DNA from 3 places in the Sphingomonas sp. Sph1(2015) genome. Region 1 is predicted to be linked to each of the others. Evidence: riboswitches for the same ligand, from Rfam matches in the RefSeq annotation. Region 1 holds a riboswitch; each other region holds the start of a gene.
What was found. A riboswitch is a leader RNA that binds a small molecule or an ion and turns the genes downstream of it on or off. The one in region 1 is predicted to bind cobalamin.
Positions count from the first base shown of each region.

Region 2: it holds a riboswitch for cobalamin, as region 1 does, so the genes downstream of both, BSZ14_RS06175 (TonB-dependent receptor) here and BSZ14_RS16515 (HoxN/HupN/NixA family nickel/cobalt transporter) in region 1, are expected to answer to the same signal.
Region 3: it holds a riboswitch for cobalamin, as region 1 does, so the genes downstream of both, BSZ14_RS18080 (DUF1636 domain-containing protein) here and BSZ14_RS16515 (HoxN/HupN/NixA family nickel/cobalt transporter) in region 1, are expected to answer to the same signal.

Region 1 is NZ_MQUI01000056.1:2,336-10,087, forward strand. Features, by position in the region: gene secD (protein translocase subunit SecD) at 1-1,007, opposite strand, end outside; gene yajC (preprotein translocase subunit YajC) at 1,012-1,329, opposite strand; tRNA gene BSZ14_RS16505 (tRNA-Pro) at 1,555-1,631, shown strand; gene BSZ14_RS19440 (hypothetical protein) at 1,843-2,394, shown strand; gene BSZ14_RS16510 (septal ring lytic transglycosylase RlpA family protein) at 2,670-3,227, opposite strand; cobalamin riboswitch at 3,345-3,546, shown strand; gene BSZ14_RS16515 (HoxN/HupN/NixA family nickel/cobalt transporter) at 3,719-4,774, shown strand; cobalamin riboswitch at 4,797-4,996, shown strand; gene cobW (cobalamin biosynthesis protein CobW) at 5,175-6,212, shown strand; gene cobN (cobaltochelatase subunit CobN) at 6,218-7,752, shown strand, end outside.
Region 2 is NZ_MQUI01000010.1:10,597-18,348, reverse strand. Features, by position in the region: gene BSZ14_RS06195 (alpha/beta hydrolase) at 1-771, opposite strand, end outside; gene BSZ14_RS06190 (tRNA-binding protein) at 963-1,322, opposite strand; gene BSZ14_RS06185 (glutathione S-transferase family protein) at 1,309-1,980, opposite strand; gene BSZ14_RS06180 (hypothetical protein) at 2,034-3,461, opposite strand; gene BSZ14_RS06175 (TonB-dependent receptor) at 3,448-5,559, opposite strand; cobalamin riboswitch at 5,791-6,014, opposite strand; gene BSZ14_RS06170 (hypothetical protein) at 6,103-6,441, shown strand; gene BSZ14_RS06165 (entericidin A/B family lipoprotein) at 6,542-6,688, opposite strand; gene BSZ14_RS06160 (hypothetical protein) at 6,752-7,633, opposite strand; gene BSZ14_RS06155 (hypothetical protein) at 7,636-7,752, opposite strand, start outside.
Region 3 is NZ_MQUI01000077.1:1,537-9,288, reverse strand. Features, by position in the region: gene fumC (class II fumarate hydratase) at 121-1,521, opposite strand; cobalamin riboswitch at 1,624-1,808, shown strand; gene BSZ14_RS18080 (DUF1636 domain-containing protein) at 1,899-2,306, shown strand; gene cobT (nicotinate-nucleotide--dimethylbenzimidazole phosphoribosyltransferase) at 2,303-3,313, shown strand; gene BSZ14_RS18070 (histidine phosphatase family protein) at 3,310-3,867, shown strand; gene cobS (adenosylcobinamide-GDP ribazoletransferase) at 3,864-4,580, shown strand; gene BSZ14_RS18060 (cobyric acid synthase) at 4,565-6,019, opposite strand; gene cbiB (adenosylcobinamide-phosphate synthase CbiB) at 6,007-6,945, opposite strand; gene BSZ14_RS18050 (aminotransferase class I/II-fold pyridoxal phosphate-dependent enzyme) at 6,938-7,752, opposite strand, start outside.

The sequences.
Region 1 (7,752 bases):
GTGTCGACGGTGAAGTTGCCGCTGATCGAGGCGCGACCGCCCAGGATCGGCTCGTTGATGTTGGGGGCCGAGAGCACCTGACCATCGAGGATGATGGCAAAGGGCTTGCCGGTATTTTCCTGCGTGATGCGCGCGAACTTGCGGCCGCCTTGCGCGTCGAAGGTGATCGCCACCTGCGGCGCGTTGGTCTGCTGGTCGAAGGTCTGCTGCGCGTCGATCAGCTGGTCGCCCGAGATGATGACCGGCCGCTTGACCGCGATCACCGGCGCGCCCAGCGGATTGCCCGGATAGGGCAGGACCTGGCTGCCCGCGGGCGCATTGCCCTTGGCCACCTCGACCGGGTTGGCGGTGGTGTCGACCAGCTTGAATTCCAGCTTGGCGGTCTTGCCGATCAGGTCTTTCAGCTGTTGCGGATCCTGCAGGCCGGGCACCTGCACCACGATGCGGTTGCTGCCCTGCTGAAGGATCGTCGGTTCCTTGGTGCCCAGCGCGTCGATACGCCGCCGGACGACCTCGGTCGCGGTCTTCATCGCGGTGTCGACCGCCTGGGTCAGGCCCGCCTGGGTCGGCTTCAGAACGAAGCGCGAGGTGTCGACGACGTTGATGTCCCATTCGCGCTGGCCGGTCATGCCCGCCCCGCCGCCGGTGATCGCCAGCAGGCGCTCGCGCGCGGCATCGACCTGCGAGGGATCGCGCAGCATAAAGCTGAGCTGGCCGCCCCGCACCGAGATATCGCCGATGTCGATACGCGGATTGCCGCGCCGCATTTCGGCGGCGACCTGATCGCGCATCGTCTCCAGCCGGGTATTGGCCAGATCGCCCGTGTCCGCCTCCAGCAGCAGATAGCTGCCGCCCGCCAGATCGAGGCCCTTGTTCACGCGGGGATGCGGGATCGCCCCCCAGCTGTTCGTGACGCTCTCAGGCAGGAAGCTCGGGACCGCCAACAGGCACAGGGCCGCCAGCAGCGCGACGATGGAAGCGACCTTCCAGCGGGGGAAATCCAGCATGGGGTCAGTCGTTCGCGGGCTTGGCGGTGGGGTCGATCACGTCGGTCAGCGTCGCCTTGACCACGCGGACGCGGACATTGGGTGCGATCTCGACCTCGACCAGCTGGTCCTCGACCCGGGTCACCTTGCCGACGATGCCGCCCGCCGTGGTGACCTGATCGCCCTTCTTGACCGCCTCGATCGACGCCTGCAGCGTCTTCATCCGGCGCTGCTGCGGGCGGATCATCAGGAAATAGAAGACGACGAAGACGAGGAGCAGCGGCGCGAGGCTGAGGAAGGAGGCGGCTCCGCTCGATGCGGCGGCGCCGGAGGCGGCTGCCATCACGGCGACTGGGGCGGTGAAGGGAATGAACATTCGGACCCGTCTATGCTGAATGGGCACGGGTACGTGCCGACCGATGACGATCGACAAGCCCCCATGTCGGATAGCCTGCCCGCTACCATCGCAGGCGGACAGGCGCAATGGAGAGGCGGATGTGGTGTCGCGACTATCGCAACATCAAGGCTTGCATCCCGGATAAAACCCGCCTAGAGGCCGCCGCTCGGTCGGGGCGTAGCGCAGCCTGGTAGCGCATCACACTGGGGGTGTGGGGGTCGCAGGTTCGAATCCTGTCGCCCCGACCAATCATCTACTGACATCGGTGGACGACGACAGAGCGGGCGAAAGCCCGCTCTTTTCGTTTCTGGCGGGTTCTGCTTTCACCGTGGAGTGAAGCGCGGCAGGTTTGGCTTCATGGCGGACCAAAGCGACCCGAGCTGAATGGTGGCTATTGGGTGGAAAGCGATCGTTCGTCTATGGTGGTGTGGGAAGAGATGGTCGGGTTAAGAAAGCACGGTGAACCAACGTTTTGACCCGCCCTCGTTCGACAACCCTCATCAGGAAGCTGTGTTCTGGCGCGGGGTGCTCGTTCATCATTATGCGATCGTTGAGTTCAAGATATCGGACCTGATAATTCGCACTTTTTACAGCGCAGAATATCAGCATCTTCCAAAGAAGATGAGCTACCCATGGAGCAAGCGATTAAAACAACTTGGTTGCATACTTGATGCTCCGGGGCCACTGTCAGCCTACTCCGCCCAGTGCCGAAACGTGATCGGACAAATTGGTCTTATTGAAAGCGATAGACATCTAATCGTTCATGGCGTGATGAGAATCCACGAGGTTGGTCATGAGCAGGTCGTGCATTTTGAATGCTATGACGCTCAAAACAATCGTCTCAACGAAAATCGATATTACCTGTCGGAAGTGCGCTATATCGCGCAAGAGACTGGTTCCGCCGCTGAAGTGCTTTCGGACCTAATCGATGAAATGATTTCGTTCGCACAGCTACTGCCCATCCCGTTGGGTAAGCGCGAGGCTCGGCAGCGAAACGTGCGCGAATTTTAGTCGATCAAGTCACCTTCCGCCGGTTTGGCTCACTAGGCCGGATCGAAATTCAGTCCCCCCTCAATTCCTCCCCTGCAAGGGGAGGGGGACCATGCGCAGCATGGTGGAGGGGTATCACCGCTTGCGATGTTTAACCGACCTCTCAGACCGGGATACCCCTCCGTCAGGCCTGCGGCCTGCCACCTCCCCTTCCAGGGGAGGAAACAAATGAATGGCGATCCGGCCTAGTTCGCTCCGATGACAGCAATGTCCGCAAGTGGGCGGAAACCGACACTCTACCGCACCACCATCCCCGCGGCCGCAATTTGCGATAACAGATTCGCCCGTACCGCATCCGATACCGGCGGCAGGGGGCGCGCGGCCTTGCCGTGGCGCAGGCGTTCGCGGTCCTTTTCGTCCGGCTCGACAACCCGTACCCGCACCGCCGCCTTGCCGACCGCGCGCAGGCCGAGCTGCTCGGCGGCACCGCGCGACAGGTCGATGATCCGCGACGAGCCGGCGAACGGCCCGCGATCGTTGACCCGCACGATGATCCGCCGACCGGTATCGAGCGCCGTCACCTCGACATAGCTGGGCAGGGGCAGGGTGGTGTGCGCCGCCGTCGCCCAGCCGGGGCGGAAGCGTTCGCCGTTCGCGGTGCGCTTGCCCGATTCGTTGCCATACCAGCTGGCATAGCCCAGCATGTCATAGGTGGTGTCCTCGGCCGGAACATAGGTGACGCCGCGCACCGTATAGGGCTTGCCGATCCGTACGGGATAATCGCTGACCGGCCGGTAACTGCCACCCGAACAGGCCGCGAGCAGGGCCGCCGCCGCCGGAGCCCATCGGCGCATCGCTTTCCAAACCACCATGCGCCTCGATTAGGCGTGCCGCGCGGCGGGATAAAGCCGTTTGCGCCTCCGTCCGGCGCAGACTATCCCCGTATCGACCGGCAGGGGCTTTCAGCCACGCCGCCGGGCTATCGCATCGGTGCCCCTTGGGGCTTCAAACGGGAATATGGTGCAAATCCATAGCTGTCCCTGCAACTGTAAGCGGTGAGCGCGTGATGCCGGTTCCTGCAACAGGGAACAGCCACTGGAGCGATCCGGGAAGGCCGCATTGCCGACGCTTCGACCCGCAAGCCAGGAGACCTGCCGATGCGAGTCGCTCTTGCCGCGATCCAGGGGATGGTCATGGCCAGGATATATTGTATCATGCGAGCGACGCCATATGGCCGACCCGAATCGGAGACCCAGCCCGGCGTGCGCCCGCTCGAGCCTGGGGACGACCGCGACAGCGGAAGGTCGGCCTGAGTCGCAACGGCGCTCTTAAGCGTGATCCGCCCATGTCCGAAGTTCCTATCCGACCCTCGCTGAAACGCCGTGTTACATTGCTGATGGGGGCGCTGGTCGTCATCAATATCGCCGTCTGGGGCTGGGCGCTGAGCGTCTTTGCGGGCAACAGCCTGATGCTGGGGACGGCTTTGCTCGCCTATAGCCTGGGCCTGCGCCATGCGGTCGATGCCGATCACATCGCCGCGATCGACAATGTGACCCGCAAGCTGATGCAGGACGGCCAGCGGCCCATCGCGGTCGGCCTGTGGTTCGCGATCGGCCATTCCGCCATCGTGCTGATCGCGGCGACCACGGTCGCGCTGGCGGCGAGCACCCTGTCCGACTTCGAGGCGTTCGGGCAGAGCGGCGGGACGATCGCCACCATCGTCTCGGCCAGCTTCCTGTTCGCCATCGCGATCATGAACCTGATCATCCTGCGCGATGTCTGGACCCGCTTCCGCCGCGTCGCGCGCGGCGAGCCGATGGCCGAGGCGGATGCGGATATGCTGTTTTCGGGGCAGGGACCTTTGTCCCGCCTGTTCCGGCCGCTGTTCCGGCTGATCCGGCGCAGCTGGCACATGGCGCCGCTGGGCTTCCTGTTCGGGCTGGGCTTCGACACCGCGACCGAGGTCGCGATATTGGGGCTGTCGGGGTCGCACGCGGCGGACGGCGTGTCGCTGGCGACGATCCTGGTGTTCCCCGTCCTGTTCGCGGTCGGCATGGCGCTGATCGACACCGCCGATGGGCTGGTGATGCTGGGTGCCTATGAATGGGCGTTCATGCACCCGCTGCGCAAGCTCTACTACAACATGACGATCACCTTGGTCTCCGCGCTGGTCGCGCTGGTGATCGGCGGTATCCAGGCGACCGCGTTGCTGGCCGAGCGGTTCGGCTGGACGGCGGGGCCGTTCCGTTATGCGGCGGCGCTGTCCGAGCATTTCAACGTGCTGGGCTTTGCCATTGTCGGGTTGTTCGTGGTCTGCTGGGGCGCGAGTTTCCTCCTCTATCGCTGGCGCGGGTTCGCCGCGATGGAGGCGCGAATTGCAAAGCCCGGCGCGGCGGGATAAATGCCGCATATCGGGGGCGAAAGCGCCCGAAGATCGCGCCGGTGCCCGCAAGGGCTTCAAACGGGAATGGGGTGCAAATCCCCGGCTGTCCCTGCAACTGTAAGCGGCGAGCGAGCGATGCTGGTGCTCCCATGAGGGCACGGCCACTGGAGTGATCCGGGAAGGCGCATCCCTTTGCTTTGACCCGTGAGCCAGGAGACCTGCCGGCGTCATGGTCGCTCTTGCCTGGACCCAGGGGGTGGTCGGGGCACGGTTCTCCGTCGGGGAGCGACGAAGCCATGCGGCCGGGGCCGCATCGGTCGCCGATCAGCGGGGCGGACGCAACTTCGCGCCCGTCCGTCACCGCTCCGGCGATCCGCCCCGTCTCGCTTTCGCTCGTCCGGCGCGTTGGAGAAATATCATGCGTGACCTGTCCAAGGTCCCCGTCACCATCGTCACCGGCTTTCTGGGCGCGGGCAAGACCACGCTCATCAGCCACCTGATCCGCAACGCCGGGGGGCGTCGCCTGGCGGTGGTCGTCAATGAGTTCGGCACGCTGGGCGTCGATGGCGATATCCTGCAATCCTGCGCCATCCCCGACTGCCCGGCGGAGAATATCGTCGAGCTGGCCAATGGCTGCATCTGCTGCACGGTCGCCGACGACTTCATCCCCACGGTCGAAAAGCTGCTGGCGATGGAGCCGCGCCCCGATCACATCCTGATCGAGACGTCGGGGCTCGCGCTGCCCAAGCCGCTGCTGAAGGCGTTCGACTGGCCCGCCATCCGCTCGCGCATCACCGTCGACGGCGTGGTGGCGCTGGCCGATGCGGAGGCCGTCGCGGCGGGTCGCTTCGCCCCCGATCTCGACGCGGTCGAGGCCCAGCGCGCCGCCGATCCCAGCCTCGACCATGAAACGCCACTGTCGGAGGTGTTCGAGGACCAGCTGGCCTGCGCCGATATCGTCCTGCTGACCAAGGCGGACCTCGCCGGGCCGGAAGGCGTCGCCAAGGCGCGCGCCATCATCGCCACCGAGGCCCCGCGCCCGCTCCCCATGGTCGAGGCGGTCGACGGCATCGTCTCGGCCGAGATCGTGCTGGGTCTGGAGGCCGCCGCCGAGGACGACATCGCCGCGCGCCCCTCGCACCATGACGGCGCGGACGATCACGAGCATGACGATTTCGACAGCATCTCGGTGATGCTGGGCGAGGTGGACAGCCCCGAGACGATCGCCGCCCGGATCGTGACGCTGGCCGAGCAGCAGGATATCCTGCGCGTGAAGGGTTATGCCGCCGTCGCGGGCAAGCCGATGCGGCTGCTCGTCCAGGCGGTCGGTCGCCGGGTGCGCACTAGCTACGACCGTCCCTGGGGCGCGGGCGAGCCGCGCGGCACCCAGCTGGTCGTCATTGCCGAGCATGACCGGATCGACCGGCCTGCGATCGAGGCCGTACTGAAGGGCTAAGACCAGTGCATCTCGTCTTTCGCGAGAGCCATGGGCTGGAGGAACAGGCGGTTCCGCAGGATCTGGGGCAGCGCCCCGGTGACGTGGTCGTGCTGTCCTTCTCCGACAGCGACCTGAGCGCCTTTGCGGCGGGCTGGCGGGCGGGGGGATTCCCCTGGTCGCTGCGGCTCGCCAATCTGGCGGCGTTGGTCCACCCGCTGTCGGTCGACACCTATGTCGAGCAGACCCTGGTTCACGCAAAGGCGATCCTGATCCGGCTGATCGGCGGGGCGGGGTACTGGGAATACGGTCTGCGCGAGGTCGAGCGGCTGGCGCGCGAGCGGGGAATCGCGCTTGTCGTACTGGCGGCGGACGGGCGCGAGGATCGTCGGTTGATGGCGGCGTCCACCGTCGACGAGGCGGTGGTGCGGCGGTTGGGGGCGCTGTGCGACGCGGGTGGGGCCGATGCGGTGGCGATGGCTTTGGGCGAAATCGCGGCGTTGCCGTCTGTGGCTCTTGCCCCTCCCCAACCCCTCCCCCTGCCGGGAGAGGGGCTTTTCAAGCCAGCGCTTACCACAAGCACGCCCCTCCCGCAGGCGAGTTGTGGGTCGGCCATGCCCCCGGCATGGCCTGAACAATGCGGGGCATTGTTCACCCACAACTGGGATGGGGGAGGGCCCTCTCCCCAAGTGGCACTCGTCGGAGGCTGGTCCCCGGCGGGTCCGTCGTGCCCCGCCGCCGCCCTGTTGATCGCAACCCGCCCCCGCATCCTGATAACCTTCTACCGCGCCTATCTCGCCGCCGCCGACCTGGAGCCGATCGCCGCCCTCCACGCCGCGCTGAGCGAACGCGGCTTCGACCCCATCGCCCTGTTCGTCCCCTCGCTGAAAGCCGAGGGTGCAGGCCCGTGGATTGCGCGCTGGGTCGCGGCCCTCGCCCCCGCCGCGATCGTCAACGCCACCGCCTTCTCCGCACGCGGGGAGGACGACACCACCCCGCTCGACGGCGCGGGCGTGCCGGTGTTTCAGGTCGCGCTCGCCACCAGCGATCGCGAGGGCTGGGCGGGGTCGGCGCGCGGCCTGTCGCCCGCCGACTTGGCCATGCATGTCGTCCTGCCCGAGATCGACGGCCGCCTGTTCGCGGGCGTGGTCAGCTTCAAGCAACCGGGGACACGCGATCCCGATTTCGACATCGCCCTGCGCCTGCACCGCGCCGAACCCGCCCGCATCGCGGCGGTGGCGGACAAGGTGGCAGGCTGGGCAAGGCTGGCGGCGACCCCGGTGGCCGAGCGGCGGCTGGCGATCCTGCTGTCCACCTATCCGGGCAAGAACTGGCAGGCGGCGCATGCGGTCGGGCTGGACGGCTTCGCCTCGACGGCGGCGATCCTCGGCGATCTGGGCGAGGCCGGTTATGATGTGGCGTGTCCGTCCGACTTGCCCCAGACGCTGCTTGAGAATCGCGTGACTTGGCCCGTCGCGGCCTATGGCGAGGCGCTCGCCACCTTGCCAGAACCCTTGCGCGCCGACCTGCTGGAAAGCTGGGGCGCGGTCGAGGACGACCC
Region 2 (7,752 bases), on a different contig from region 1:
GATCAGGCCGAAGCCTTTCCCTGCGAACAGTGGATCGTCGGCGGCGATCGCGGCGAACATCGGCGGCGCGTCGGCGGGCACCGTCATCGGCTGGAGCGGGCCATAGATGTCGCCGATAAAGGCGGGCTTGGCCTGACCGTCGAGCACCGTGGCGACCGTCAGCATCGCGCCCGCCGAAAAGCCGACCATGCCGACGCGGGTCGGATCGACCTTCCACTCGCCCGCACGCTGGCGGACCAGGGCGAAGGCGGCGCGGGAATCAGCGATCTGGGGCGCGAGGCCCTTCAACGCGTCCTCGGGGTTCGGCCGTGCGGCGGGGCGCGCCACGCTGGAGAACATCGCCGCCATCGACTTTTCGAACGCGGCCATGTCGGCGGGCGTCTGGTTCAGCCGGTATTTCAGGACGAAGGCGGCGATGCCGCGATCGGCCAGTGCCTTGGCCACGTCCCAGCCTTCATTCTGCATCGAAAGGGTACGGAAACCGCCGCCGGGCGCGACGATGACGGCGGCGCCGGTCGCCTTGGCGGGATCGGGCAGGAAGGGGGTGAGCGTCGCCTCGGTCACGTTGCGGGCGAAGACGCTGTTATACTGGCTGTGCCAGCTTTCCTTGTTCTTGGCACCCGGCAGCGGCCCGGTGTTCAGCGGGATGGCGGTCGGCTGCGCGGGTATGGCGATCGGAGCCATCTTGTCGGCCTGCGCCATGGCGGGTGACGCTACCGAGAGCGTTAGCAAAGCGGCCAGTGCATGGCTGGCCCAGCGTTTGGATGTCATATCCCCTCCTGTCCTCCGTGGGTTATGTCCCTACGGTTGGACGGGGATGGTACGCCTTGGGGCTTGGGGTGCAAGGGGTAATGTTAAGGCTAACAGGGGATGGTGCGTGGGCTTCGACTTCGCTCAGGCTGAACGGGGTTTTGTACCTAGCGCCGTTCCGCCTGAGCGAAGTCGAAGGCCAAGGGAAACCCTCAGAACAACCGCCCCCCATTGGGCACCGCCAAATCCGGCGCGATCAACACCACCTCCCCTTGCGCATCGGGAAAGCCCAGCGTCAAAACCTCGGACATCATCGGCCCGATCTGGCGCGGCGGAAAGTTGACCACCGCCGCCACCTGCCGCCCGACCAGCGTTTCCGGCGTATAATGCCGGGTGATCTGCGCCGAGGACCGCTTCACACCGATCCCCTCGCCGAAGTCGATGGTCAGCTTGATCGCGGGCTTGCGCGCCTCCGGGAAAGGCTCGGCGGCAATGACGGTGCCGACGCGGATGTCGACCGCCAGGAAATCCTCGATCCCGATCCGCTCGGCAGGCGCGTCAGAAGTCGACATTGTCGTAATGCGACGGCGGCGTGACCATCTCCATCCGCTCGGACAGCAGCGGGCGGAAGGAGGGGCGGCTCTTCAGCCCCCGATACCAGCGCGCGGTCTGCTCATGCCCCTTCCAGTCGATGCCGCCCAGATAATCGGCGACCGAAATCTGCGCCGCCGCCGCCAGATCGGCCAGGCTCATCGTCGCGCCGCCCAGCCAGTTGCGATGGTCGAGCAGATAATCGGTATAGTCGAGATGGCCGACGGCGGCCTTCATCGCCTCGCGCAGCCCCTTGGCGTCCGGGCTGCCGGTGCGCGCGACGCGCTTGACCATGCGTTCGTGGAGCAGCGGGCCGGTCACGTCCTGATAGAAATGCGTATCGAACCACGTCACCAGCCGCCGGATCTCGGCGCGGCCGACGGCGGTGCCGTTGATCATCGCCGACTTCTCGACCGTCTCCTCGAAATATTCCGAGATCGCCATCGAGTCGACCAGCAACACGCCGCGCTCCTCATCGACCATCACCGGGGTCTGCCCGGCGGGATTCATGTCGAGGAACTCGTCGCGCCGCTGCCACGGCGATTCGCGGACCAATTCGTATCCGACGCCCTTCTCGCCCAGCAGCAGCCGGACCTTGCGCGAAAAGGGACAGAGCGGAAATTGGTAGAGTTGCCACATGCCGTCCACTTAAGCGGGCCGGACGCAAGACGCCAACCCCGATGGCGCGCTTTTCACCCTTTCCCGCGCGCGGGGCGGCGCAACCGCCGCTGCCCAAGCACGACACCGCTGATCGAAAGGACCAGCCCGGCCAGCGACCAGAGCCACATCCAGCCGGTCCAGACCCAATAATGCGCGGTCAGCCACGGCCAGTCCCAGGTGTGGAGCAGCGTATAAACCCAGCGATAGGCGCGCCGCGTGCGATCCTGCCGCTCGACCAGCGCACCGCTCATCGGATCGATATAGAGCCAGGTCGCCGCCGCATCGTCGAACCGCAACCGCCAGACCGGCAATCGCGTCGCGTCGGTCCAGTAGAAGTCGGGCCGCGCCAGCCATTCGCGCGCCACCCGCCGTCCACCGGGCACCAGCATGGCGGCGCGCGACGCATCACCCGCCCGGGCGGGGGCCAGCGTCGCCTGCTCCAGCCAGCGCGGATGCGGCGAGGCGCGGTCGATCGCGATCCGCGCGAACCCGGCGTCCCCGCTCCACTCGACGGTGCGCGCATCCGGCACGATCCGGGCCAGCCGGGCAAGGTCGTGCAGCTCCCCGGCCCGCCCGGCATAGGTCCCCATCACCGCCGCAGGCGCCTCACCCCCGGCAAAGGCGTGGCCCGGATCGACCGACAGCCAGCCGCTGACGATCCAGGTGGTCAGCATCACGCCACCTGCCAGCCCGCTGACGTGATGCCACAGCATCCAGCCGCGATAGGGCGTCATCCGCCCGCCCCGATAGCGCCGCCGCCCGGCGCGCAGCCGCCATATGCCGATCCACAGGCCGGTCAGCGCGACCGCGATGCAGGGTCCGGCGATCCACATCACCGCCTGCCGCCAAGCCTCGCGGTCGCGACGCAGGATGGTCGGGTAGATCCAGTGCGGCACCGAGCCCAGCCAGTTCCACAGGCGCTGCACCCGCGTCGTCCGCTGCACCGGCTGCCCGGTCAGGCTGGAGATATAGAGTTCGGTCCCGGCCGCATCGGCCAGCGCAACCTTCCACAAGGGGCGATGCCGGTCGAATCCGCCCGCCACCGTCCATTGATCGTCGGCGATCCGCTCGACCTGGCGAACCGGTCCGGCGAAGCGGGTCGCGACGCGTGCGGCCAGCGTCGCATCGACAGGGGCGACCGCGCCGCCCTCCGCCGACAGGATGCGGGTGTCGCCGTCAGGGCTCTCGATCCGCCAGACCGGCGCCGCGTCGCGCATTTCCAGCGTGATCCGCCGGGCATCCGGCACCATCGGAGGCTGCCCGACGCGTACCCAGTCGATCGGCTGCGCGCCCTGCCAAATCTCTGCCGGTGTGAGCGAGGGATAGGGAACATAGAGCATCACCAGCCCGCTTCCGAACCACATGGCGAAGAACAGGCAGGTGACGATCCCGACCCAGCGATGGGTGAGGAAGGCAAGCCGCAGGGCCGCCTTCCCCCAAGGCCGATCAGAACCCGGCACGAACGCCGATGTCCAGCGCACGCGGGCGGCCCAATATCCATTGCTGGTCGCCGTATGCGGTGACGGCATAGGCCTTGTCGAACAGGTTATAGACGCGCACATCGACCGCCAGATGTGGCGTCAGGGCATAGGACAGGCTCGTGTCCACCGTCGCATAACCGGGAATGCGGAATGCCTCTCCATTGTCGGAGAAGCGTCGCCCGACATAACGCAGCCCGGCGCGCGCCTGCACCTTCGCCGAGGCATCCCAGCGCAGCCAGAGATTGGCCAGCGCCTCGGGCACGTTGGGCGGAGTCCGGCCGGTATAATCGACGCCGCCGGAGCGGAAATCGTCGAACCGCGCATCCAGCAGCGTGCCGTTGGCATCGATCCCGAAGCCCTGCGGCAGATCGAACGTCACCGCAGCCTCCACGCCTTGGGAGGAGCGCTGGCCGACCTGCTCGACCGGGCTCGACAGCGTACGTTGGGCGAGCAGCCCCGTCTTGACGATGCGGTACGCCGCCAGCGTCGCGGTGCCGTGGCCGTTCGCGAAAAGCCATTTCGCCCCCGCCTCGACCTGATGGCCGCGCGCATTGCTGAACTGCACCTGCCCGGTCGACACGGTGGTCAGGGTGCCCAGCGGATCGACGCCGGTGGCATATTGGGCATAGAACGACAGGGTCGGCACCGGCTGATAGACCAGCCCCGCACGCCACGTCGCGTTGCGGAAGGTCTTTTCCAGCACGAAGCGGTCGGGCGTGGCGACGGTCCAGCGACGGACATTATCCACCTCATAGCGCACGCCGCCGACCACCGACCATTTCGGGCCGAGCGTCACCCGGTCCTCGGCAAACACCGCCAGCGCGGTGGTGCGGGTGCGGTAGCGCGGGGCGATCCCTTGCGTATCCAGGAAACGGCCGGGGTCGAAGGCGAAGGGATCGACCGCATCGACCTGTCCGACCGAGTCGAAGTCGTTCTCATGGGTGAAGCGGACCAGATTGGCATCCACCCCGACGACCAGCGCATTGGCAACGCCGGGTGCGATCCCGGTGCGCCACGTCGCGCTGGCCTGATCGCCCCATTGGGTCAGGTCATGACGGATGCCGTAATTGCTGCTCCGCCGGATCGTCCCCGGCGTGCCGGTCGATCCGTCCGCGCACGCGCCACTCGCACCCACCCAGCAATAGCTTTCCAGATTGCGCCAGAAACGGTCGCTGGTCAGCAGATAGGCAATGTTGGACAGACTGACCGAGGCGCTCGGCATCCAGTCCACCCGGATCGAGGCGCGGTCGTCGCGGAACCGCATCCGCCCATCGCCGACATTATAGTTGCGATCCCGCACCCGTAGATCGAGCCGCCCGTCGATCAGCGGGGTGCCGAAATAGGCCATGGGCCGCTGATCGCCATGATCGCCGCGAACCGTTACCGCCAGCGTCGAGGTCGGCGTCCAGCGCAGCGTGCCCGACAGCGCGACACTCTCCGACCGGCCCCGGTCGACATAACCGTCCGACCGGCGATAGCTGGCATCCACACGGTAGCCGAGCGTCGGGGTCAGCGGCCCGCCCAGCCCGGCGGCGGCACGAAAGCTATCCTGTGCGCCATAGCCGATCTCGGCCTGGCCATGGGTCTGGGCGGTCGGCGCGCGCATCACGACATTCACCGCGCCGCCCAGCGCGCCCTGCCCGTAGAGGACTGAGGCGGGACCGCCCAGCACGTCGATCCGCTCGACCATCCAGGGGTCGGTCGGAAAGGTGATCGTCCCCGCCGCCGGGAACAGCCGCACGCCATCGACCAGTTGCAGCACCGATCCCTGCCCCGAAAAGCCCCGCGCGGCGAGCGCGGTGCCGCCATTGCCCGGATCGGCGACGCTAGACAGGCCGGGCGCGCGCGTCTCCGCCTCGACGATCGACAAGTCGCCGCGCGCACGGATCGTCCCGCCATCGAGCGAAGCGATGCTCGCAGGCGTCTCCAGCGGTGTCAGGCCCAGGCGACTGCCGGTGGCATTGGGCGTGTCGAGCGCCTGTTTCCCCCGCGTGCCGATCACCAGCACGGTGGCATTGCCCCCCTGCTCCTCGGCCTTTTGCGCCCTTGCCTCGGTCGCCCCCAGCAGAAGCGCCACGCCACCCCACAGGACCAGAGGAACCTGTCCGAATCTGTTATGATATATCATTTTATTACTCATAGCGCCTTGTCGCGAACAAGCCGAGGCCTTCCGATCGTTGCCGAACGGCCGGGTGCCCAGCGTGCGGCACGCCGTTTTCCGCATTCCACAGGGCCACCCATGCGCCTCCGCCACTTATGGCGTCGCTCGTCGGAACAGACCTAGCCTCGACCATCCCCTGGACCGGGCATGAGCGACCTGACGCCGGCAGGTCTCCTGGCTCACGGGTCATCGCGGACGAATGCGCCTTCCCAGGTTGCCCCAGTGGCTGGATCGCCCGAAAAGGCCGATCCGTGCATCACCGCTCACCGCTTACAGTTGCAGGGACAGCCGCGGATTTGGGGAGCCAAGCCCCCTCACCGTGTTCCCTTTTAATCTCCCTTGTCGGGAGAACCGGCGCGATCATATCGCCGGATCATTCCGGCGTCGTATCGCTAAGCCGAGGTCGAAGCGGGCGTCAAGCGGGATGAGGTCGCGGCGTCCTTGCGCTATGGCGGCGGCATGGCACGCAGGAACCGTTATCTGATCGCGACGATGCCCGATGGCTATGTGAAGACGATCGGCCCGACATCGCAGCCCTTTACCCACTATTGGCGGATCGTCGCCGATCTGGGCGGCGGCAAGACCGAAGTGTTCTGGGGCCACGCCAAGTCGCGCAAGGCGGCGATGGCAAACGATGCCGCCATGGCACAGGCGGTGCGGCAGCGGGGTTGGGTGGGGTATCGGTTCGAGGTGGTCGAACTGGTCGAGGCGGATGAGGCGCCGGAGGGGCAAAGAAAATCCTCCCCGGTACGGGGAGGGGGACCGCCGCGCAGCGGTGGTGGAGGGGGGATGCGGTAAAGGGCGCACCTCGCGGCACGCCCCCTCCACCATGCTTCGCATGGTCCCCCTCCCCGTTCCGGGGAGGATTGGCAGGGACTCACGCCCCTGCCCGGTCCCGTTACTTCTTCGGCTTGTCCTGGCCCGAGGCGTCGGACACGGCCGCACCGGCCGAGCGCAGGTCGCGGCCCGCGCCGTTCACGGTGTTGCAGGCCGACAGGGTCAGCACGGCGAACAGGGTAGCACCCAGAGCGATCTTCCTGGTCATGACGATCTCCTCTTCCAAAAAAGGGGGGGCGGCGGGCCTGATACGCTGGCCCGCCGCGGGCACTCAGCGCAGACGACGGCGGCTGGCCGCCGTTGCACCAAAGGCGGAGGCACCGGCACCGATCAGCAGCGCAAGCACCAGGATGAACGAGGTCTTCGCACCGGCCCCGGCGGCGGCATCGGCGGCCTGCTTGGCCTGGGCGACGGCTTCGTTCTTGGTCTGGACGAAATCGGCCTTGGCCTGATTCACCTGGGCCTGGGCCTGGTCACGGCTGATCTTGCGCTGCGCGGCGACGATGTCGACCACGCGCGATTCGGCCCGTGCGCCATCCGCACCACCACGCGCCATGGCGGGCAGTTGCTTGGCGATTTCCTTCTGCGCCTGTTCCGGGGTCATCTGCGCCGGATCGGCGGGCGTGTCGGTCAGATACTTGGCGGCCTCGGCACGCACGTCGGTTTCATCGACACCGGCAACCTGCGCCACCTTGGGAGCAGCGGCGCCCACGGTCGAACCGGCGGCCCCCGCGACCGAACCCAGGGTACGGAACGCACCACCGATGATCCCGCCGACCGCCGAGGTCAGCAGATACAGAGTCAGGATCAGCGTGACGCCCCACACGACCAGCCCATGGACCAGCGCGTCGAACTTCTCGGTCACGCCCGACATGCGCGCCGCGGCATAGCCGCCCGCGCCCAGCGCGACGATCGTGGTGATCAGCCAGTAGATTCCCGCGCCGATGCCGAAGCCCGCCGCGCCAGGCGTCGAACCCTGGACCGGATCGACCATCGACAGGCCGATGCCGGTGCCAAGAATGCCCATCACCAGCTGGACCGCGACGGCGATCACCACACCGGCAAAGATCGCGCCCCACGAAATGCGACGGGTCCCGCGGACGATCGCCCCCTCTTCCACCGGCGCATAGCCGGGCGTTACATGCGTAGCCATATTCACTCCTGTTCTTTCGGTTCTTGGGCGGGACCGGCCGTTTTGGGCCGGGCCGCCGCCTCCTGTTCCTTGCGCCCCTGACTGATGGCGGTGTCGTCGCCGATCAGCTTCCCGATCGT
Region 3 (7,752 bases), on a different contig from region 1:
GTTCGCGCTGAGCGAAGTCGAAGCGCACGCCCCGCTATCGCGGCTTGGCTGATGCATCCCCTTGGCCTTCGACTTCGCTCAGGCTGAACGGAGCGGGGGTAAACAGGCTTAACCCCAATCTCACCGCCCCAGCATCAACTCCGGCCGCACCACCCGGTCGAAGGTCGCCTCGTCGACCAGCCCCAGTTCCAGCCCGGCCTCCTTCAGCGTCTGCCCCTTCTGATGCGCGTGCTTCGCGATCCTGGCGGCGTTGTCGTACCCGATCTCGGGCGCCAGCGCCGTCACCAGCATCAGCGAGCGGTCGAGCAAATCGGTGATCCGGTCGCGATTGACCGTCATCCCCTCGACCGTGCGCTCGGCAAAGCTCTCCATGCCGACCGCCAGCAAATGGATCGAGCGCAGCACGTTCGCGCCGATCAGCGGCTTGAAGACGTTCAGCTCCAGATGGCCCTGCAGGCCGCCGACCGTGACTGCGGCATTGTTGCCGATGACCTGTGCGGCGACCATGGTCAGCATCTCGCACTGGGTCGGGTTGACCTTGCCCGGCATGATCGAGCTGCCCGGCTCGTTGGCAGGCAGTTCCAGCTCGCCCAGCCCCGAGCGCGGGCCGGAGCCCAGCAGGCGGATGTCGTTGGCGATCTTGGTCAGCGCCACCGCCAGCACGTTCAGCGTGCCATGCAGGTCGACCAGCCCGTCATTACTCGCCAGCGCCTCGAACTTGTTGGGCGCGGTCACGAAGTCGAGGCCGGTCGCCTCGGCGATCTCCGCCGCGATCGCCTCGGCAAAGCCGTTCGGCGCGTTCAGTCCGGTCCCGACCGCCGTGCCCCCCTGCGCCAGCGGCAGGATATTGCGGTGGAGCGTCCCCTCGATCCGGTCGCGGGCATTGGAGAGCTGTTGCACATAGCCCGAGAATTCCTGGCCCAGGGTCAGCGGCGTCGCGTCCTGCAAATGGGTGCGGCCGATCTTCACGATGGAGTCCCACTCCTTCGCCTTGGCCTCCAGCGCGGCGTGGAGCCGGTCGAGCGCGGGGAAAAGCTGCTTCGTCACGGCAATCGCGGCGGCGACATGCAGCGCGGTCGGGAAGGTGTCGTTGGACGACTGGCCGCGATTGACATCGTCATTGGGGTGGACCGGCGACTTGCCGCCGCGCTCACCCGCCAGCATCTCGTTGGCGCGGCCCGCGATCACCTCATTGGCGTTCATGTTGGACTGGGTGCCCGATCCGGTCTGCCAGATGACCAGCGGGAACTGGTCGTCATGCCGCCCGTCGATCACCTCCTGCGCCGCCGCCTCGATCGCATCGGCCTTGTCCGCCGCCAGGCCATGGCCGCGATTGATCCGCGCCGCCGCCTTCTTCACGATGGCCAGCGCATGGACGATGCCGATCGGCATCTGCTCGCGTGGCCCGAACGGGAAATTCTCCAGGCTGCGCTCGGTCTGTGCGCCCCAATAGGCGCTGGCGGGGACTTCGATCGGGCCGATCGAGTCGATTTCGGTGCGGGTGGTGGCGTTCTGGGTCATGCGACAGGGACTCACCGATGGGGTCAGGGGTTCCCCGTTACATAGTCGTCATGTCGTCGACAGAGGAGGGCAGAATGCTTGCCACCCGCCCCCCACCCGCCTATCGCCGCCCTCGCGACAGGTTCCTCGAAAGAGGATGAAAAGGGAATGGGGTGCGACACCCCGGCTGCCCCTGCAACTGTAAGCGGCGAGCCGCCCGCCACGACGCCATTGGGGTAATGCCCGAGAAGGCGGCGGACCGGCCCCGACCCGCGAGCCATGAGACCTGCCCGTCGCGGTCGTCCTTCGGCTGGTCAGGGTGTACCGGACGAAACGGGGCTTTCCCCTCGCGCGGCGACAGCGCCTTTGGAGACTTGCCCGATGTACAAGCCGATTTCATGCTGAAGCCCGCCGCGAACGGCCCCGCCGTGGTCGCCTGCAACACCTGCCGCCTGTCCGACGAGGTGCGCGAGAACGAAGACGGCCAGCGCGGCGGCGCGCTGCTGGTCGAGGCGCTGCGCCGGGTGCAGGCCTCCGACCCCGCCTATGCGGATGTCGCGGTCGAGGAGATGCCCTGCCTCTTCGCCTGCCAGTCCTTCTGTACCGTCCACTTACGCTGCCCCGGCAAGGTCGGATACGTCATGGGGAAGTTCACCCCCGATGACGACGCCGCGCGCGCCATATTGGACTATGCCCGCGCCTATGCCGACAGCGACTGGGGACAGGTGCCCTACAAGCAATGGCCGCAAGGGGTGAAAGGCCATTTCCTGACCCGCACGCCCCCCGAAGGATATGTCGTCGAATGAGCGACTTCCCCACCATCGCCGCGTTCGAGACCGCGCTCGCCACCCTGCCCCAGCCCGACGACCAGGCACGCGCCGCCGCGACCGCGCGGCAGGGGCAGTTGACCAAGCCGCCGGGCTCGCTGGGCCGCCTGGAGGACATCGCGATCTTCCTCGCCGGATGGCAGGGCGTCGAGCGGCCCCGGATCGAGCGCGGCCGTGCGGTCATCTTCGCAGGGAATCACGGCGTCACCGCGCGCGGCGTCAGCGCCTTTCCGGCTGAGGTGACGGTGCAGATGGTCGCCAATTTCGCCGCCGGGGGGGCCGCGATCAACGCACTGGCGGCGGCGGCGGGGCTGGAACTGGCCGTGGTGCCGCTCGACCTCGACCGACCGACCGCCGACTTCACCGCCGCGCCCGCCATGACCGAGGAGGAATGCCTGGCCGCGCTGTCCGCCGGTGCCGAGGCGGTGGGTGATGCCGACCTGCTCGTGCTGGGCGAGATGGGAATCGGCAACAGCACCGCCGCCGCCGCGCTGGCCGCCGCCAGTTTCGGGGGAGCACCCGCCTTGTGGGTCGGGCCGGGCACCGGCATCGATGCCGAGGGCGTTCAGCGCAAGGCCTGGGTGGTGGCCGAGGGACTCGCACTGCACCGGGAGCATCTGACCAGCGCCTTCGAGATCCTGCGCCGTCTGGGCGGGCGCGAGATCGCAGGCATGGCGGGCGCGGTGCTGGCCGCACGCCACAAGCGGATCCCGGTGGTGCTCGACGGCTTTATCGGCACCGCCGCCATCGCACCGCTGGCCCATGCCAATCCGGCGATCAGCGCGCATTGCCTGTCGGGCCATTGCTCGGCCGAGCCGGGCCATGTCCTGCTGCTCGCGCGGCTGGGACTCGAGCCGATCCTGTCGCTCGCCATGCGGCTGGGCGAGGCGAGCGGCGCGGCGGTGGCGGTGCAGGTCATCCGTGCAGCCATCGCGGCGCATGACGGCATGGCGACCTTTGCCGAGGCGGGCATCTCGGGCGCGTGACCGGCTTTCGTCTCCATCTGCTGCGTCACGGCGAGCCCGAACTGACGGGGCGGATGCTCGGGCGAACCGACAGCCCCGCCACGCCCGGGGGCATCGCAGCCTGTGTCGCGCGGGCGGGCGGGCTGGACGTCACCCGCCGCATAGCCTCCGACCTGTCGCGCGCGCGGGCCTGTGCCGAGGCAATCGGTCCGACCGAGATCGATCCGCGCTGGCGGGAGCTGGATTTCGGGGACTGGGACGGACTGGCGGCGGCCGAGATCGCCCCGAAGGCGCTGGCCCGCTTCTGGGACGATCCCGATACCGCGCCCCCGCCGGGTGGTGAGCGTTGGTCCAATCTGGTTGCCCGGGTGCGGGCGGCCATTGCCGACCTGCCGCCCGAGCCGACACTGGTCGTCACCCATGGCGGCGCGATCCGCGCGGCCCTGCATGTGCTGTGCGGGTTCGATCTGCGTGCGTGCTGGTCGTTCGCGCTGCCCTATGCGGCGCTGGTCACGCTGGAGGTGTGGGACGGTGCGCCCCGCAGCGCGCAGGTGACGGGGCTGGTGACGGCATGAAGGCGCTGATCGTCGCGCTGGGCTTCCTCACCCGACTGCCCATGCCGCGCGTCGAGGCGGACGAAGCGAATTTTGCGCAGGCCATCCGGCTCTACCCGGTTGCGGGGCTGGTCATCGGGGTGATCGTGGCCGGGGCGGGCTGGCTGGGCGCGCTGGTCGACCCGTGGACGGGCGCGCTGGCGGCACTGGTCGCCTGGGTCTGGGCGACGGGAGCGCTGCATCTGGACGGGCTGGCCGACCTGTCCGACGGGCTGGGCGCGGCGCATGGCGATCGGTCGCGGCTGCTGGCGGTGATGGCCGATCCGCATATCGGGAGTTTCGGCGTGGTCGCGCTGGCAATGCAGTTGACCGCCAAGCTGGTGCTGCTCCACCGCGTGCCGCCCGAGGGCTGGCCGTGGATCGCGCTGATCCCGGCCGCCGCACGGATCGGACCTTTGGTCTGGGCGCGGATGCTGCCGCCGCTGAAGCCCGGCGGATTGGGGGCGATGGTAGCCAAGGCGGTCCGGCCGGTCGACATGATCGGCTGGATATTCGCCGCGCTCGTGCTGGGCCTGCTCTATCCGCCGGTGGCGGTCGCGCCGATCGTCCTCATGGCCCTGACGCTCTGGTTCCGGCGCAAGCTGGGCGGGGTGACCGGCGACGTGCATGGCGCAGGCATCGAACTGACCGAAACCGCGCTGCTCCTCGCCGCCGTCCTTTACGCCCTGCCCTGAGCGATCCGCAGCAGCGCGTCGCAATCGACATGCGCCTCCAGCACGGCGGCGATGGCGTCGAGCGCGGCATCGACATCGGTCCGGTGATCCGGCCCCTGCCCCGCCACGCCGATCCGGGCCAGCCATGCCGCGCGCTGTCCCGCCTCGCCCAGCAGGCCGTGGACATAGCTGCCCGCGACCAGCCCGTCGGCGCGGATCGCCCCCTCCGCCCGGCCATTGGCGAGATACCCTACCGGCCGCGCGGTATCGGGGCCGCTGGTCCGCCCGAGATGGATTTCATAGCCCGAGAACGGCGCACCCAGCGCCTCGCCCGTCACCGGCCGCACGGTCTTCTCGCCGGTCAGCACGGTCTCCACGTCGAGCAGCCCCAGTCCCGCGACCGTCCCGGCAGGCCCCTCGATCCCGTCCGGGTCGGCGACCGAGCGGCCCAGCATCTGGTATCCGCCGCACAAGCCCAGCACCGGCCGCCCGCGCCGGACATGCGCGGCGATGTCGATGTCCCAGCCCTGTACGCGGATAAAGGCCAGGTCGGCGATGGTCGCCTTCGATCCCGCCAGCACGATCATCGCGGCATCGGGGATCGGCTCGCCGGGGCGGACCATGACCAGATCAACCTGCGGCTCCAGGCGCAGCGGATCGAGATCGTCGAAATTGGCGATGCGCGGCGTGATCGGACAGGCGATGACGACCCGCCCGCCCATACCGGCGCGCCCGCGTTCCAGCACCACCGCGTCCTCGCTGGGCAAGCGCGCGGCATCGGCCAGCCACGGGATCAGCCCCAGCGAGTGCCAGCCGGTATGCTCGGCAATCGTTGCCATGCCGTCGGCGAACAGCGCGGGGTCGCCGCGAAACTTGTTGACCAGAAAGCCCCGGATCATCGCGGCGTCCGCCGGGTCTATGACCGCCTTGGTGCCGACCAGCGAGGCGATCACCCCGCCCCGGTCGATATCCCCCGCCAGCACCACCGGCACGTTCGCCGCACGGGCAAAGCCCATATTGGCGATATCGCCGCTGCGCAGATTGACCTCGGCGGGCGACCCGGCGCCCTCGACGATCACGAGGTCGCACTGCGCCTCCAACCGACGATAGCAGTCGACCACCTCGGGCAGCAGCCCGATCCGCCCCTCGCGCCATTTCGACGCGGGCAGCATCCCCCGCACCTGCCCCCGCACGATCAGTTGCGAGGTGCGGTCCCCCTGCGGCTTCAGCAGCACCGGATTCATGTCGACATGCGGCGTCACCCGCGCCGCCATCGCCTGGGTCGCCTGCGCCCGGCCGATTTCGCCGCCATCGGGCGTGGCGGCGGCATTGTTGCTCATATTCTGCGGCTTGAAGGGCCGGACGCGCAGCCCTCGATTGGCGAAGGCGCGGCAGAGGCCCGCGACCAGCACCGACTTGCCGACGTCCGATCCCGTGCCCTGGATCATCACGCCAGCCATGCGGCACTCCCCGCGATCACCCAGAGCAGCAGGCAGGCGCGCGCATAGACTTGCAGGGCGGTCACGATGTCGCGGGGCGACGCGGGCCGCCCCTCGCGCCCGATCCACGGCTTGATCTGGGTCACCCCGTCATAGGCGACCGGCCCGGCCAGTGCGACGCCCAGCGCGCCTGCCATCGCCGCCTCGGGCCAGCCCGCATTGGGCGAGGCATGGGCACGCGCATCGCGCTTCATCACCGCCCAGCCGCCAGCACCCGCGACGCACACCAGCACGCCCGCGATCCGCGCCGGAAGCCAGTTCGCCCCGTCGTCGATCCGCGCCGCCGCCCAGCCGAACGCCCGCCAGCGCGGCTCCTTATGCCCGATGATGCTGTCGGCGGTGTTGATCGCCTTGTACATCCACACCCCCGGCAGCCCGAGCAGCAGCAACCAGAAGAGCGGCGCGACGATGCCGTCGCAGAAACTTTCCGCCAGCGTCTCGATCGCCGCGCGCGACACGCCCGCCTGGTCCAGCCGCCCGGTATCGCGCCCGACCACCCGCGCGACCAGCGCTCGGGCGGCGGGCAGGTCGCTGCGTAGCAGCGCGTCGGCCACGGGGCGGACATGGACGTACAGGCTGCGCTGCGCGAGCGCGGGCCAGGCCAGCAGCGCGCTGACGATCCAGCCCCAGCGACCGAGCAAAAGGTGCGATTCCCGGTCGATCCACCATGCAAGCCCGCCGGTCAGCGCGATCAACAGGATCATGGTGACAACGCCCAGCCCCCGCCGCACACTTTCGGGCCGCTTCGGCGAATTGCCGAACCGCTCGGCCAGATTCAGAAACCGCGCAAATGCCCCCACCGGATGACCGACACGCGCATAGAGCCGGTCGGGCCAGCCGATCGCCGCATCGAGCGCCAGCGCGATCAGCGCCACAGGATCAGCCATGCCGCAATGCCTTATCCAATCGTTCAAGCTCCGCCGTGGCGGCGGGCACGCCGAAGCGCAACCGCCCCGGCGCGTCGGCGAACGGCCGCACCAATATACCTGCCGCCGCCAGTCGCCGGAAGATGGCGGCTGCCCCCGGCGTCTCCACCATGCGGAACAGCGGACAGGCGCCCTTCGCGGTCAATCCATGATGCGCCAGCACCGCGTCCAGCGCCGCCGCCCGCTCGACCAGCGCGATCCGGGTCGCCGCGATCCATGCGCGATCGGCATAAGCCGCGCTGCCCCAGGCCATGGCGTGCGCCGACACCGGCCAGTCCCCCAGCAGGTCGCGCAGCCGCGCCAGTATCTCCGGCGCGGCCATGACGAAGCCCAGCCGCACCCCGGCCAGCCCGAAGAACTTGCCGAACGACCGCAGCACCACGACCTGTTCGCCGCCATCGAACCCGCTTCCCGACATCGCGTCGGCAAAGGCTTCGTCGAGGATCAGCCAGCCGCCCGCCCCTTTCTGCGCCGCCGCCAGCCGGGCCAGTTGCTCGGGCGAGCGATGGACGCCATCGGGATTGTTGGGATTGGCGAGCAACAGGCTTCCCGCCTGCCCCGCCCAATCGTCTAGCGCGGACTGGTCGACCCGCGCAGAGGCGACCGCGCCATGCGTCCCATAGCTCGGTCGAATCGCGACGATCGGCTGCGGCACGCCCAGCAACGGCAACAGGCGCAGCGCCATCTCGCTGCCCGGCACCGCCGCGACCCGCTCCGCCGCGACGCCGAAATGCGCCGCTGCCCGTGCTTCCAGTCGGGCCAATGCGC